3 regions of the Pantoea trifolii genome follow, and region 3 is predicted to be linked to each of the others. Evidence: predicted binding sites of a transcription regulator. Region 3 holds the regulator's gene; each other region holds the start of a gene.
The links. The regulator CRP, encoded in region 3, controls carbon source genes, mostly activating them, when cyclic AMP is high. The targets are predictions, from matches to a motif close to ATGTGANNNNNNTCACAT.
Positions count from the first base shown of each region.

Region 1: NQH49_RS01980 (nucleoside-specific channel-forming protein Tsx) is a predicted target of CRP. The motif match lies at 2,813-2,830, and genes of this name have one in related genera.
Region 2: deoC (deoxyribose-phosphate aldolase) is a predicted target of CRP. The motif match lies at 3,302-3,319, and genes of this name have one in related genera.

Region 1 covers NZ_JANIET010000001.1:452,720-457,839, reverse strand. The annotation lists gene NQH49_RS02000 (LysR family transcriptional regulator) at 1-71, opposite strand, end outside; gene NQH49_RS01995 (helix-turn-helix domain-containing protein) at 148-513, opposite strand; gene NQH49_RS01990 (response regulator) at 679-1,338, shown strand; gene NQH49_RS01985 (sensor histidine kinase) at 1,335-2,693, shown strand; gene NQH49_RS01980 (nucleoside-specific channel-forming protein Tsx) at 3,029-3,895, shown strand; gene yjdN (VOC family metalloprotein YjdN) at 4,019-4,450, opposite strand; gene NQH49_RS01970 (LysR family transcriptional regulator) at 4,529-5,120, opposite strand, start outside.
Region 2 covers NZ_JANIET010000001.1:3,501,204-3,506,323, forward strand. The annotation lists gene deoB (phosphopentomutase) at 1-998, opposite strand, end outside; gene deoA (thymidine phosphorylase) at 1,093-2,415, opposite strand; gene deoC (deoxyribose-phosphate aldolase) at 2,478-3,257, opposite strand; gene NQH49_RS16170 (TatD family hydrolase) at 3,550-4,329, opposite strand; gene NQH49_RS16175 (patatin-like phospholipase family protein) at 4,326-5,120, opposite strand, start outside.
Region 3 covers NZ_JANIET010000001.1:3,836,879-3,841,998, reverse strand. The annotation lists gene NQH49_RS17915 (YccS/YhfK family putative transporter) at 1-1,105, opposite strand, end outside; gene crp (cAMP-activated global transcriptional regulator CRP) at 1,164-1,796, opposite strand; gene NQH49_RS17905 (OsmC family protein) at 2,101-2,505, shown strand; gene NQH49_RS17900 (phosphoribulokinase) at 2,557-3,426, opposite strand; gene NQH49_RS17895 (YheU family protein) at 3,488-3,706, opposite strand; gene NQH49_RS17890 (hydrolase) at 3,709-4,725, opposite strand; gene NQH49_RS17885 (LysE family translocator) at 4,786-5,120, shown strand, end outside.

The sequences.
Region 1 (5,120 bases), 3.4 Mb from region 3:
TCGCTAAAGCTTTGCCGTTCCACTACGCGTGCAAACAGCATCATGGCGGAGAGATTGTCGCTGTTGTCCATGTTCTCTGGCAGTTAAGAGAGTGAGAACAGCAGCTTATAACAAATTCCCCGATCCTGGTCGCCATAAATGGCGACCCTACGCGACGGCTAATGGGAACAATAAACGATCCGGCTCGACGCGACGCTGGCGACGCAGCTGGCCTGGCGTAACCATGAAGTAGTTTTTGAAGGTGCGAGTATAAGCCTGCTGCGTATCGAAGCCGTAACTCATCGCCACCTGCAAAATCGCCTCATCGCTGTTAATCAGCGTCAATGCCGATTCGGTTAAGCGGCGCTGGCGAATGTATTCGGCCAGCGAAAAACCGGTGTGCTGACGGAACAGACGTTGCAGATGCCAGCGGGAGTATCCCGAGCGGCGTGCTACTTCATCCAGATGAAGATCGTGCCCTAAGTTATTCTCTATCCAGTCCAGCAAACTACGGATAAATTCGCGCTGATTCATGGGATTCTCCTGCGTTGGCAATGTGTCCAGTGCCGCCACAATAGCGCGTTAAATTTATCCCTTAATTAGCAGAAAATTAGCGCAGAATTAGCAAGGGGGAAAACGGGTATAATTCTGGCCTAATTATCTGTCGCTACACTGCGTTCAGTTAAGTTGGAGGGCATCATGCGTGTGCTGCTGGTAGAAGATGACGAAATGATTGGCGCGAATCTGCAGCAAGCGCTGGAAGCGGCAGGTTGGTCAGTGGATTGGGTACGCGACGGCGTCTATGCCAGCAATGCCTGGGCCGAAGGCGGCTATACCTGCGTGTTGCTGGATCTTGGCTTGCCGCGTGAAGATGGCTTGCAGGTGCTGCGACGAGCGCGCACACGCGGCGACATGACGCCGGTGCTGGTGCTCACCGCCCGTGATACCGTGCAGCAGCGCATTCAGGGATTGGACAGCGGCGCGGATGACTATTTGCTGAAACCCTTTGATCTGCAAGAGGTGCTGGCACGTATGCGCGCCATTACCCGCCGTCGTCACGGTGCGGCAGATTCTCTGCTCGGCAGCGGCGACGTGCAGATCGACATCATGACGCGCGAAGTGTTGTATAAAGGCCAGCGCGAACAGCTCACCGCACGCGAATATGCCCTGCTCTACGCCTTGCTGGAGCGGCCCGGCGCCATCCTTTCACGCGAACAGTTAGAAAACCGCATTTACGGCTGGGGCGAAGAGGTCAGCAGCAACGCGGTGGATGTACTGATTCACGGTATGCGTCGCAAACTGGATAACGAAGTGATCCGCAACGTACGCGGACTTGGCTGGCGGGTACCGGCAATATGAAACCTTTCACCTTTATGCGCTCGCTGCGTAACAAACTGCTCGCCACGCTGGTGATTCTGCATCTGGCGATGATTGGCGGCGTCACCTGGTATTTCTATCACTGCTACGGCGACATGATGGGCACCATGAAGGACGATCAGCTCGCCAAGATCGCCGATGCCTGGGCCAGCAGCCAACGCATGCCGGCGCTGATGCCGATGGTGATGCATGAAGAGAAACTCAAAAGCACCTATATCGTTCAGCTGTGGGACGAAAGCAACCATCTGCGCGCCAGCTCGTGGCCGGGCCTGCATGCGCCATTGCAGCTGAAAAAAGGCTGGACCGATTTGAAAGTCGGTGACTGTGGCGACGACTGCGAATGGCGTGTTTACACGCGGCCCGGCGAGCTGGGCAGTGAAATCGGCAATATTCAGGTGCTGCATAATATCGGCTACATGAAAAGTATCATGGTCAAGCGAGCGCTCTCCGCCATCATTCCGTTGGTACTGATGATGCCGCTCTCACTGATCGTGATATGGCTGGTGGTGCGGGCGATAACGCGCGATTTACGCGTGGCGTCGCGCCATATCGCAGCCCAGGAAACCCTGCATCCGCATAGCGTTTCACCTGATGGCTTGCCGGATGAAGTGCTGCCGCTGGTGGCAGCTTACAACGCCTTGCTGGATAGACTGCGCGCGGCCTGGTCATCGCAGCGTCAGTTCCTCGAAGATGCGGCGCATGAGCTGCGTACGCCGGTCACCGCAGTGACCTTGCAGCTGGAGAATCTGCGGCAACATATTCAACCCGGAGAAGCCAGCCGCCAGTTCGATCAGCTGGAAGCGGGTGTAACGCGCACGCGCCATCTGGTGACGCAGCTGCTGAATATCTCGCGTCAGGAAGATCAATCGGTGGTCGCCACGGTGGAAAGCATCGAGCTGGACGACCTGCTGAAAGAGAGCATTGAGCAGTTGATGGTGGTGGCAGATAAGCGCGGCATTGATATCGGCTTTAACGGCACCACGCATTATCGCCTGCACGCCAGCCGCTCCGATCTGCGTAGCCTGTTCGATAACCTGATCGGCAATGCGATGCTGCACACGCCGGAAGGCAGCCTGGTCGATGTGCTGCTGCATCGCGTCGGTAATCACACCGTGGTGGATATTGTCGATAACGGGCCCGGCATGGCGGAATCCTTTATCGAACGCGCCTTTGACCGCTTCACCCGTTCGCCGGACGTGCAGGCGCAAGGCAGCGGACTGGGCTTATCGATTGTGCGCAGCGTTGCGCAAAAGCATCAGATGCAAGTTGCGCTGTCGAACCGCCACGATCAACAGGGCCAGATTGCTGGCCTGCAGGTGCGCGTTACCCTCCCATAACCCCGTAGGGTTGCCATTCATGGCGACCTTGCAATTTATCGCACCATTCTCTCAACCCCTTTTTCCCGACGAACGCGACACGTAAACGGTTGCGGGGTTCCGTTCGCCTCACGGCCGTTATGTGATAACCATCACATTTCCAGTGAATCAAACTGCAACACTTTTTGACAAACGTGACCAAAATCTATTTTCTATGCCTCTGTTACAGGCACATTACGCAAGCTTGAAAATCTGGCGACACAGACCGGATACGACAACTCACTGCCCATCCCCTGGGATCAATTTCACCCGATCGCGGCGACGGCCCGGCGATCAAAAGCATGTGGTTAACAATAATGAAATATAAAGCGTTGATAGCAGGGGCCTTATTGGCCAGCAGCTGGACTGGTGCGGCACAAGCGGCAGACAGCGATCCGCAGTACGTTTCTGACTGGTGGCATCAGAGCGTGAACGTGGTGGGCAGCTACCACACCCGTTTTGGACCCCAGTTCAACAACGACGTGTATCTGGAATACGAAGCCTTTGCTAAAAAGGATTGGTTCGATTTCTACGGCTATCTCGATCTGACCAACTTCTTTGGCGTGGGTAACAGCAACGCCAACGGCGTGTTCGACCACGGTTCGCCGATGTTCATGGAAATTGAGCCACGTTTCTCCATCGATAAGCTGACAGGCACCGACCTCTCTTTTGGTCCGTTTAAAGAGTGGTACTTCGCCAACAACTACATCTATGACATGGGTCGCAACAGCGATAGCCGTCAGAACACCTGGTACATGGGTCTCGGCACTGACATTGATACGCACAGCGATATCGGCCTGTCGCTGAACGTTTACGCGAAATACCAGTGGGAAAACTACGGTGCGGCGAACGAGAACAGCTGGGATGGTTATCGCTTCAAGGTGAAATACTTTGTACCGATTACCGACCTGTGGGGCGGCAAGCTGAGCTACATCGGCTTCACCAACTTCGACTGGGGTTCCGATCTGCGTGATAAGTCCGATCGTTCACGCACCAGCAACTCGATTGCATCGAGCCACATTCTGTCGCTGAACTACGATCACTGGCATGTTTCAACCGTGGCGCGTTATTTCCACAACGGCGGCCAGTGGGCTGATGGCCAGGAGGTGAACTTCGGTAACGGTCCGTTTGAAGTGAAATCGACTGGCTGGGGTTACTATTTGGTGGTGGGTTACAACTTCTAAGTTGTTGGTTTCCCTCACCCTAACCCTCTCCCACAAGTGGGAGAGGGAACAGATCGTGCCCCTACCTACTCTCTCTCCCGCTTGCGGGAGAGGGCTGGGTGAGGGCTAGCGCGCACCCTATACTCAAATCTGCGGCTTATACGCATTCACCATCCACGGTACGCCGAACTTATCGGTCAACATGCCAAAGCCATTGGCCCAGAACGTCGGTGCCCAGCTTTTCGTCACTTCACCGCCCGCGGACAACGCCTCAAACCAACGCTTGCCTTGCGCCTCATCCGGCGTGGATAAACTCACGGCAAAACCGCCATACGCCGCCTGCGGTGCGCCATCGCTCATCATCAATTCGCCCTGCCCGATGCGCAGATGGGCATGCATAATCTGCTCCGGCGAAAAGCTCACGCCCGAGATACAACCTTCGTCCTCCACCGGCGTTTCATCCGGCATATCGCCATAAGTCATCTTGAACAGCAGCTCGCCGTCGGTGGCGTCGAGGTAGAAGGCAATCGCCTCTTCGCAGCGACCGCTGTAAAACACATACGGGGTAACTTGCATGGTCTGTACTCCATAAAGGGAACGTCCCCTGCAAGTGTAGTGCGCATTATTTATACCGTTGCGAGCCAGGCCGCACTCTTACCTTTGCTGACAGTAGCGCCGAAACAGCTGCGCCATGTAGGCGCTCATCGGTGTCAGCGCGGTGTCTTTGCGCTGGATAAGGTAGAAAGTGGCTTTCGGTAAGGGTTCGTCGAGCTCGAGGGAGATCAGCTGGCCGCCGTGCGTCGGGTCTTCAATCACATCGCGCGAAATAATGCTGACGAAATCGCTCTGCGCCACCAGGCTGGTGCAGGCCATAAAGGTCTCGCAGGTGACGACGATTTTCGGTGCCATGCCGCGCTCGCCAAACAGATCGTGCAGCAGCCGATAATAGCTGCCCTGCGGCGTCGGCATGGTCCAGTCGCAGTGTTGCAGCTCGGCCAGCGTGCGCGCGTGCGCCATCGGATGCCCTTTGCGCATCACCACCTGATAATCACGCTCCATCAGCCGTTCAAACACCAATTCCTGATCGAGATGATTTTTATCGTAGGTATTGATGGTGAAATCCAGTTCGCCCTGGCGCAGTTCATGCACCATCGAAACCAGCTGACCTTCAACAATTCGCACCTTAACCAGCGGATACTCGCGATGAAATTGATTGATCACCTGCGGCATAACGGTGCGCGCAATA
Region 2 (5,120 bases), 340 kb from region 3:
ATCAGCTCTGGCAAGCGACGATCAAAGAATTCCAAACCGCCTGCATAACCGGCGATATCGCGACGATGTCCCCACGTTGAATCAAAATCAACGAAGTTCGTGAACACAATCGAGTTATCAGGCGCTTTATTCATCTGCTCGATGGTGGCGTTGAACAGCGCGTCTAAGCCGGTGGCTTTGACTTTCTGCGTGATGCCCTGCTCGGCGTAGATGTCGGCGATTTTACCCACCGAAATCACTTCACCGCCCTTCTCATCGACCAGCTTTTTCAGCATGGTCGGCGCTGGCGGTTCCACAGCCAGATCATGACGGTTGCCGGTACGCTCGAAGTTGCCCGCTTTGTCGCCGACGAACGGACGCGCAATCACGCGGCCAATGTTATAGCCGCCATTGGTCAGCTCTTCACGGGCGATTTCGCACAGTTCGTACAGGCGATCGAGGCCAAACGTCTCTTCGTGGCAGGCAATCTGGAACACCGAATCCGCCGAGGTGTAGAAAATCGGCTTGCCGGATTTCATGTGCTCTTCGCCGAGCTGGTCGAGAATCACCGTGCCCGATGAGTGACAATTACCGAGATATCCCGGCAGATCGGCACGTTTCACCAGAATATCCAGCAACTCCTGCGGGAAGCTGTTCTCTTTGTCGCTGAAGTAGCCCCAATCAAACAGCACCGGCACGCCGGCGATTTCCCAGTGGCCCGACGGCGTATCTTTACCGGACGACAATTCGCTGGCGTAAGCGTACGCACCGATGATTTCCGCGTTGGGATCGAGGCCTGGCGGGAAACGACCGGTGGAGAGCTCAGCCGCTTTGCCGAGGCCCAGTTTAGTCAGGTTAGGTAAGTGCAGCGGGCCTTCGCGGCCTTCATTGGCGCGGCCTTCGAAACAGGCTTCGGCGATATGGCCGAGCGTGTCCGATCCTTCATCACCGAATTTATCGGCGTCTTTACTGGAGCCGATCCCAAAGGAGTCGAGAACCATAATAAAAGCACGTTTCATGCAAGTCTCCTGCGCAATGCGCGATGACAAGTCAAAAAAAAGCGATCAGATCAGTATACCCGAACGGCCGCTGCCTGGCACGAAGAAGCGCCAGTTATTCGCTGACGCGGCGATAAACCACCGGCGTGATCGCTGGCGCAGTATCGCTCAGCGTAATGGCCGCTTTAACGGCGGCGGCGGCCTGTTGCCACTGCGCTTCCGACGCGGCATGGATAATCGCCAGCGGGCGCTGCGCATCTACTTCCGTGCCGAGCGTGATCATGTCGCTCAGACCCACGCTGTAATCAATGCTGTCGCTGGCGCGCTGACGGCCTCCGCCAAGCGCAACCACCGACATGCCAAGCGCACGCGTATCCATCGCGCTGACAATACCCGCACCATCGGCGTACACCGCTTTGCTCAGCGTTGGCGCTGGCAAATAGCTGTCCATGCGCTCGATGAAATCGACCGGACCATTTTGCGCCGCCACCATGCGGGCAAACACGTCAGCGGCTTTGCCGTTATCCAGCACCTGCTGCAGTTTTTTACGTGCATCGGCGTCGTTTTCAGCCAGTTTGCCGGAGATCAGCATTTCCGAGCACAGCGCCATCGTCACGTCCAGCAGGCGCGGATTGCGCGCTTCGCCGGTCAGGAACTGCACCGCTTCACGCACTTCCAGCGCATTACCCGCAGTAGAAGCCAGCACCTGATTCATGTCGGTGAGCAGCGCAGTGGTTTTGCAACCTGCGCCGTTCGCCACGCCCACAATCGCCTGCGCCAGATTTTCTGAAGCTTCGAAGGTTGGCATAAAGGCACCGGAGCCCACTTTGACGTCCATCACCAGCGCATCCAATCCTTCCGCCAGCTTTTTGGCGAGGATCGACGCGGTGATCAGCGGAATGGAATCCACGGTGGCGGTGATATCGCGCGTGGCGTAGAAACGTTTGTCGGCCGGTGCCAGTGAGTTGGTTTGGCCAATAATCGCGATGCCGACGTCTTTAATAATCTGGCGGAAACGATCGTCGCTCGGGAAGATATCGAAGCCCGGAATCGCTTCCAGTTTATCCAGCGTGCCGCCGGTGTGGCCGAGGCCGCGCCCGGAGATCATCGGCACATAACCGCCGCACGCCGCCACCATCGGGCCGAGCATTAGCGACGTGACATCGCCGACGCCACCGGTGGAGTGCTTATCAACAATCGGACCGTTAAGATTGAGCGATTTCCAGTTCAGCACCGTGCCGGAGTCACGCATCGCCATGGTCAAGGCCACGCGCTCGTCGAGCGTCATATCATGGAAATAGATGGTCATCGCCAGCGCGGCAATTTGACCTTCCGAAACGCTGTTATCGCGCACGCCGTTGATAAAGAAGCGGATCTCCGCTTCACTCAGCGCCTGACCGTCGCGTTTTTTACGAATAATTTCTTGTGGCAGGAACACAATGGCCTCCCCGGAATAGAGAGGTCGCCATAAATGGCGACCCTACGAACATCGATATGAACTTAATAACCGGCTTTGCTGGTCGCGGTTTCGTGGCCAAGCGTATTCAGCAGGCTTGCCAGCAGGCTGGAAGCGCCAAAGCGGAAATGACGCGCATCCGCCCAGCCTTCACCCAGCAGGTCGTCCGCCAGCTTCAGATACAGCGCCGCGTCTTCCGCAGTGCGCACGCCGCCGGCCGGTTTGAAACCCACCTGCTGCTTCACGCCTTTATCGCGGATCACTTGCATCATGATCGCCGCCACTTCTGGCGTCGCGTTGACCGGCACTTTACCGGTTGAGGTTTTAATGAAGTCCGCGCCCGCATCGATAGCGATTTCCGAAGCTGCACGAATCAGCGCTTCGTCTTTCAGCTCGCCGCTTTCGATGATCACTTTCAGCAGCACATTTGCCTCTGCGCAGGCTTCTTTACAGGCTTTCACCAGCTCGAAACCGATATCGCGGTTGCCGGCAATCAGCGCACGATACGGGAACACCACATCCACTTCGTCAGCGCCGTAGGCGATGGCCGCGCGGGTTTCAGCCAGCGCGATCTCAACATCATCGTTGCCGTGCGGGAAGTTGGTGACGGTGGCGATGCGGATTTCCGGCGTACCCTGCTCGCGCAGCGCTTTACGTGCCGCTGGGATGAAACGCGGATAGATGCAGATGGCAGCGGTGTTACCGGCTGGCGATTTCGCCTGACGGCACAGCGCGATCACTTTCTCGTCAGTGTCGTCTTCGTTCAGGGTGGTTAAATCCATCAGTTGCAATGCGCGCTGTGCTGCTGCTTTCAGGTCGGTCATGATGCTCTCCAAAATTCAGATCGGCGGGCACAACCCACCGGGTAATGTGATAATTCTAACAACTACCGTGACAACGAATTGCGCTTCATGTCACACGAAAAAGAAAACCTGTTATTTAAATACAGTTATTTAGTGATTCTAATCACAAATAATCACCAGTCAGGCCGAAATGCGCCGCGATGGCTGTTGTTATTATTATCACAAAAATGGGCGAGAAAGTGTACTCTCAGCTTTATCAATGTAGCTAATCAGGCGTAAGGCAGCGTAAATGCAGAATCTGTCGGGGGGAGAATCAGGCAGGCAAGGCGAACAGTTGCTGGCTGTTATGCCACAGCGCGTCGGCAATCACTTCGGGGGATTCACTGCGTAACTGGCACAACACGTCAAACACATTGCGCGCCCGCTCCGGACGATTGGGCTGGCCCTGAAAACCGTGCAACGGCATATCGGGCGCGTCGGTTTCCAGTAATAACGCACTGAGCGGCAGGCTGGCGATGGTGTTGCGGGTTTTACTGGCGCGTTCATAAGTGATGGTGCCGCCCACGCCAATCGCGTAGCCGAGCTGAATAAAGCGCTCCGCCTGCTGCTGGCTGCCAGCAAAGCCGTGTACCACGCCACGTCGCGGCAGATCGTGACGACGCAAATGCAGCGCCAGCTGATCGTGGGTGCGGCGCGAGTGCAGGATCACCGGCAGATCGTACTGCTTCGCCAACCTGAGCTGCTTATCGAGCAGCCGCGTCTGTTTGGCGAATTGCGCATCGTCCATATAGAGATCGAGACCTATCTCGCCGATCGCCACCCGCTTGCTATCTGGCTTTTTCAACCAGCGCTCTAACTCATCAAGGTGTGCATCTTCCTGATGCTCAGCAATGTTGATTGGATGCAGGCCCAGCGCGGCATACAGCGACGGATGCTGCTGCGCCAGTTGCGTCACAAGCGCGAAACGGCTGGCATCCACGCTCGGTACAATGATGCGTTCCACGCCGGCCTGCGCAGCGCGTGCAATGCTGGCGTGCGCATCATCAACGAACGGCGGGAAATCGAAGTGGCAATGCGTGTCGATAAACTTCATGCCAGCGAACCTTTATCAAAATCGGCATCGTTTTCCGCCAGCGCGGGCGTAATCAGTGGGCGATTGTCGGGCGCATTCGCCACCGCTGCCGGCGGCGTAACCGTGGTTGAACGCACCAGCGGCTCAGCATCACTCAACCATTGACCAAGCGTGGCGAGGAAATAGCGCCCGCTGCGTCGGCCTAAATGGTAATCCTGATTCAGCGATGACAAGCGGCTGCCAAGCGCCATGCTCGCCAGCGGTTTTGGCGGACAGATTTCGATGATGCGCAGATTATCCGGCGGCTGCTCGATGAACTGCTGAATCTCGCGATAGCTCTCTTCATGCTGATGCAGGATGTTGATCATCGGCTGCAATGCGCTGTCGGACAAAAAGCGTTCCATGCGTTTAAACCACTTCGGCGTGTAGGACACCTGCGACGGCACGGTGCGGATCACCACAATGGTGTCCGCGCCACGGCGCGCAGCTTCGCGTACCGGAATGGCATCGCTGATGCCGCCGTCAAGATAGCTCACGCCATCCATCTGCACGCCGCTGCGGTAAAAACCGGGGATCGCGCTGGACGCTTTTAGGATGTCGTGCCAGTTGGTGCTGATCGGGTTGAAGTACTCGGCGCGGTAATCGTCGCTGCGGCAGGCACACATATAGAATTCGCTGCCTTTGGCAAACAGCCCTTCGGCGGTGTTGAGCGCCAGCGGGAATTCCTGTTTGGTGATATCGATCAGCCAGTCGAGATCGATAAGATGCCCGCCGCGCACGAATCGTAGCGGATCAAAGAACAGTTTGCTGGT
Region 3 (5,120 bases):
GTGCCGCGGTGCGTAACGCGGTGGATTTGAATGACAGATAACTGCGCAGCGCGGGTAACAGCGGCAAACGGCGCTGGCGATCGGCCATCAGGTCACGCGTGTAGAGCGGCTTCTGCGTACGCAACACGCGGGCGATGCGGCTGAAGTGATACAGGCAGAAGTTGCCGACCGGGTTATCCGGATGCTGGCGCGCAATTTTCTCCAACGCGCCGAGCTGTTTCTCCATATGAAAACGGTCTGGCAGCTGATGGTAGAGAATTGCATCCGCCAGCACGCGCAGTCGCGCCGAGATGATTTTGGCGTTCCAGCGAATCACCGCTTCGGCGTGGCTCTCTTCAACCAGCTTCTGCACCTCTTCCGGCTGATGCAAACTCACCGAGATGTGTTCCTGTAAATCCAGCGCCACCTGGAAAGCGCGCGTCAGGCGTTTGTGGCTGTTATCGCGACTGGCCGACAGCATATGCATTTGCTGGTAGCAGGTGGTGATGAGATCGACCGCCTTTTGCTGACGTGCCAGCAACGGTGGCAGCGCTTTTTCCGGATCGGTCAGCTGCGTCAGTAAGGTGTATTTGGCATCGCAGTAATCCGCCAGCTCGCGGAACAGCAGGCTGAGCGACTCGCGCATCGGCTGCTCTTTCCACAGCCAGAACCAGAACCAGTTGAATAAGCCGTACCATAGCGTGCCGCCAATGTAGAGCAGCGGCGGCACCCACATCGGCATGCGTCCAACCAGGCTGAGCGTGAAAATAGCGGCAATCAAAGTCGCGGGCAGCAATCGTGCATGCAGCGGGCCGATTTCGCCGGTCACGCCAATCAGCAGCGGCAACGCCAGCAAAATCAGCGGCAGCGGAACCTGATAAGCGGTGAGGATTTGCATCAGGAAACTGCCGGTGGCAAACAGCGAACCCCCCACAATCAGGCGTTTGAAGAAGCGTTTGTGCGGCGTATCCAGACCCGCCATGTTGCAGCAGGCCGGCACTAATGAGAACAGCAGACCTTTTTGCAGATCGCCAAACAGCCAGCCGAGAGCCACAGGCAGGCACAGCACCAGCGTTTGCCGCAGCGCGTAGTTAACTTCGGGATGATAGATGATTCGACGCCACATCAGCTCATCGCAAATAGAAACGGCGCGATGTTGCCATCACGCCGTGGGTGAGAAGAAATTAGCGGGTGCCGTAAACGACGATGGTTTTACCGTGTGCGGAGATCAGGTTCTGATCTTCCAGCATTTTCAGGATACGACCCACGGTTTCGCGTGAGCAGCCCACGATCTGACCAATCTCCTGACGGGTGATTTTGATTTGCATCCCGTCTGGGTGAGTCATCGCATCTGGTTGTTTGGCCAGATTTAGCAGCGTTTGCGCGATACGTCCGGTGACATCGAGGAAGGCAAGGTTGCCCACTTTCTCAGATGTGACTTGCAGACGACGCGCCATTTGCGACGAAAGTCGCATTAAAATATCCGGGTTTACCTGAATCAGCTGACGGAATTTTTTGTATGAAATTTCAGCCACTTCGCAGGCAGACTTCGCACGTACCCAGGCACTACGTTCCTGGCCTTCTTCGAAAAGACCGAGTTCGCCGATGAAATCTCCCTGATTGAGGTAGGAGAGAATCATCTCTTTGCCTTCTTCATCTTTAATCAGTACCGCTACGGAACCTTTTACGATGTAGTACAGCGTTTCCGCTTTCTCACCCTGATGGATGAGCGTGCTTTTGGATGGATATTTGTGAATATGGCAATGGGACAGGAACCATTCGAGTGTAGGGTCTGTTTGCGGTTTGCCGAGAACCATTCGCTATTATCCTCTGTTGTAATCGTGCCCAAAACACAGGGGGCATTTTTCCCTGTCAGGCGGTTTAATCGTCGAGCGTTTCCAGTAAAGGAAAAATTATTCCGGGTGGACTCTTAAGCTACGCTTTTGATTCTTCCGGCCTTCGTCTGTGATGACGAAAATATTTTCAGCACTGTTTGTAGCACAGCTTTTGCGAGCTGTCTTGTGTTGTCTCGCTTCAGCACAAGGGGGATTACTCTGGATTGCTGTTTGTCAGGTGAAAGCGTACTCTGGCGGCAAAACCGCCGCTTCAGGAGAGAGAATAATGCAGGCACGAGTGAAATGGGTGGAAGGTCTTACCTTTCTCGGAGAATCCTCATCTGGCCATCAGGTATTAATGGACGGTAATTCCGGTGACAAAGCGCCAAGTCCAATGGAGATGGTGCTGATGGCCGCAGGCGGCTGTAGCGCCATTGATGTGGTTTCGATCCTGCAAAAAGGGCGCAGCGATGTGGCCGATTGCGAAGTGAAACTCACCTCAGAACGCCGTGAAGAAGCGCCACGCATTTTTACCACTATCAACCTGCATTTTATTGTCAGCGGCAAAGCATTGAGCGATAAAGCGGTTGCGCGCGCGGTTGATCTGTCGGCGGAAAAATATTGCTCGGTGGCGATCATGCTGGGTAAAGGCGTGGAAATTACCCACAGCTATGAGGTTGTCGAGTTGTAATCGGTCGAAGGGGAGGCATTCATGCCTCCCTTTTCACCGCCCGCACCAAACCTATTCAATCCGCTTCCCTTCAATCAGTCGCTGTACCAGCGGCAGCATAATCAGCTCCATCGCCAATCCCATTTTGCCGCCCGGCACCACCAGCGTATTGATGTGGGAAATAAACGATCCCTGAATCATCGCCAGCAGATAGGGGAACGCGATGCCTTCCAGGCCACGGAAATGAATCACCACGAAGCTTTCGTCGAGCGAGGGAATTTCGCGGGCGGCAAACGGGTTTGAGGTATCAACGGTCGGCACGCGCTGGAAGTTAATGTGGGTGCGCGAGAACTGCGGCGTGATGAAGTTAATGTAATCCTCCATCGAACGTACCACCGAATCCATTACTGCTTCGCGTGAATGGCCGCGCTCGCCGGTGTCACGCACTAGCTTCTGAATCCACTCAAGGTTAACAATCGGCACCACGCCAACCAGCAGATCGACATGCTCCGCCACATTTTGCTGCTGCGTGACCACGCCGCCGTGCAAGCCTTCATAAAACAGCACATCGGTGTTTTCTGGTAGCGGCTGCCACGGCGTGAAAGTGCCCGGTACCTGATTCCACGGCACCGCTTCATCGTAGGTGTGCAGATATTTGCGTGATTCGCCGAGGCCGGTTTGACCGTAATGTTTGAACGTCTGCTCCAGTAGACCGAAATCATTGGCTTCCGGGCCGAAGTAGCTGATGTGGCGACCGAGATCGCGTGCTTTGCGGATCGCCATGTCCATTTCCGGACGCGTGAAGCGATGGAAACTGTCGCCCTCGAGTTCCGCCGCATGCAGGTTCAGCTGCTGGAAAATCTTACGGAAGGCGAGGCTGGTGGTGGTGGTTCCGGCGCCGCTGGAACCGGTGACGGCAATAATTGGATGCCTGGCTGACATAACAGAGCTCCCTGTGAAGTCCGGCGATGAGCATTGTTACCACGAATTGCCGCGGGGTGCATCAGCCGCGAAATTCACCCTTCGGCATAATATTGATCGATTCATGCAGTTCCGACCACACCAGCACCACGTCGCCGCGCTCCAGCTGGCGGCGCACGTCGGCGACTTTTTGCAGCAAACTGCGTTCCTGCTCGCCGTAATCGGTGCCTTCGCGTAACACGAAGGTTTCAATCAGATTTTCCAGCGTCTCCGCTTCGAGTTGTTGCCAGGGAATAATCACTATTACACATCCAGATAAGTTGAGAGCCAGTCGGGCACGCGCTGTTCCAGCCACATTTTCGGTTTAAGCAAGGTGCCGCCGACAAAGCCGACGTGGCCACCTTGCTGCGTCAGCTGATACTGAATGGAGGCTGACAGCTGGTCAGGTTGCGGGATCACGGCATCAGTCATAAAGGGATCATCTTGCGCATGAATGATCAGCAGCGGTTTACGCACGCCAGTGAGCAGCGGCATCGCGCTGGCTTGTTGATAATAGTCGCTGGCGTCAATAAAACCGTGCGCACGTGCCGTTATGGCATCATCGAATTCGCGTAAGCGGCGGAAAGCGCGTAACTGGCTGAGATCGACCGGCAGCGTGCCGGGCCAGGCGTGCAGTTTGCGCGTAGCGTTCTTTTTTAGCCGCGTCAGCAAATAGTGCTGATAGAAGCGCGAAAAGCCAACATCCAATTTGCCGCTGCACGGTTCCAGTGCCAGTGGCGCTGAGATGGCGATGCCGGCATCAATCGGCACATCGTGACCTTGCTGACCCAGCAGGCAAGCGAGCATGTTGCCGCCCAGCGAAACGCCGACTGCAGCGGTCGGCACGCTGCCCCATTCACGCTGCAGCCAGTTAAGGAAGTAGGTGGCATCTTCGGTTTCACCGGAGTGATAGATGCGCTTCAAGCGATTAGGCTCGCCGCTGCAGCCGCGAAAGTGCATCACCACCGCCAGCCAGCCGCGCGCCTGACACGCCTGCATCAGGCCATGCGCATACGGGCTGCGAAAGTTGCCTTCCAGGCCGTGAAACATCACCATGCGCGGCTTGTGACGTGCCTGCGCCGGATCTTCGCTCCACGCTAAATCGACAAAATCGCCGTCCGGAAGGTCAAGACGCTGCCAGTGCGGACGCAACGTGACGCGGCGCCGCAGAATACGCGGCAGCAGTGTTTGCAAATGCGCGTTACTGAATCCGCGCAGGGGGGTAAAGCGCTCGCCGCTGGGGCGATCAAAATAGCTTGGGTAAAGGCTTGTCTGATGCATAAGTCGCTGATAGCTTCGATGGGTTGTTCGCTTTACTGGGTGAGGAGCACCCGAATATACATGGAACTGAGTCTTTTTTTATCAATGTTAGGTTTTCTTTGGGTCGCGGCCATCACGCCCGGGCCCAATAATATGTTACTTACCGCCTCGGGTGCTAATTTTGGCTTCCTGCGCACCATTCCGCTGCTCATTGGTATCATGATTGGTATGCAAGTCATGTTGCTGATGGTGGCATTCGGCATCGGCGGTCTCATCCTGCTTTATCCCTCGCTGCATCTGATTCTGAAGATTGCCGGTAGCCTTTATCTGCTGTGGCTGGCGTGGAAAATCGCCAGCGCCGAGTATGAAAAGCTGGAAACCGATGATGTGACGGTGAAGCAGATGCCGTTCTGGCA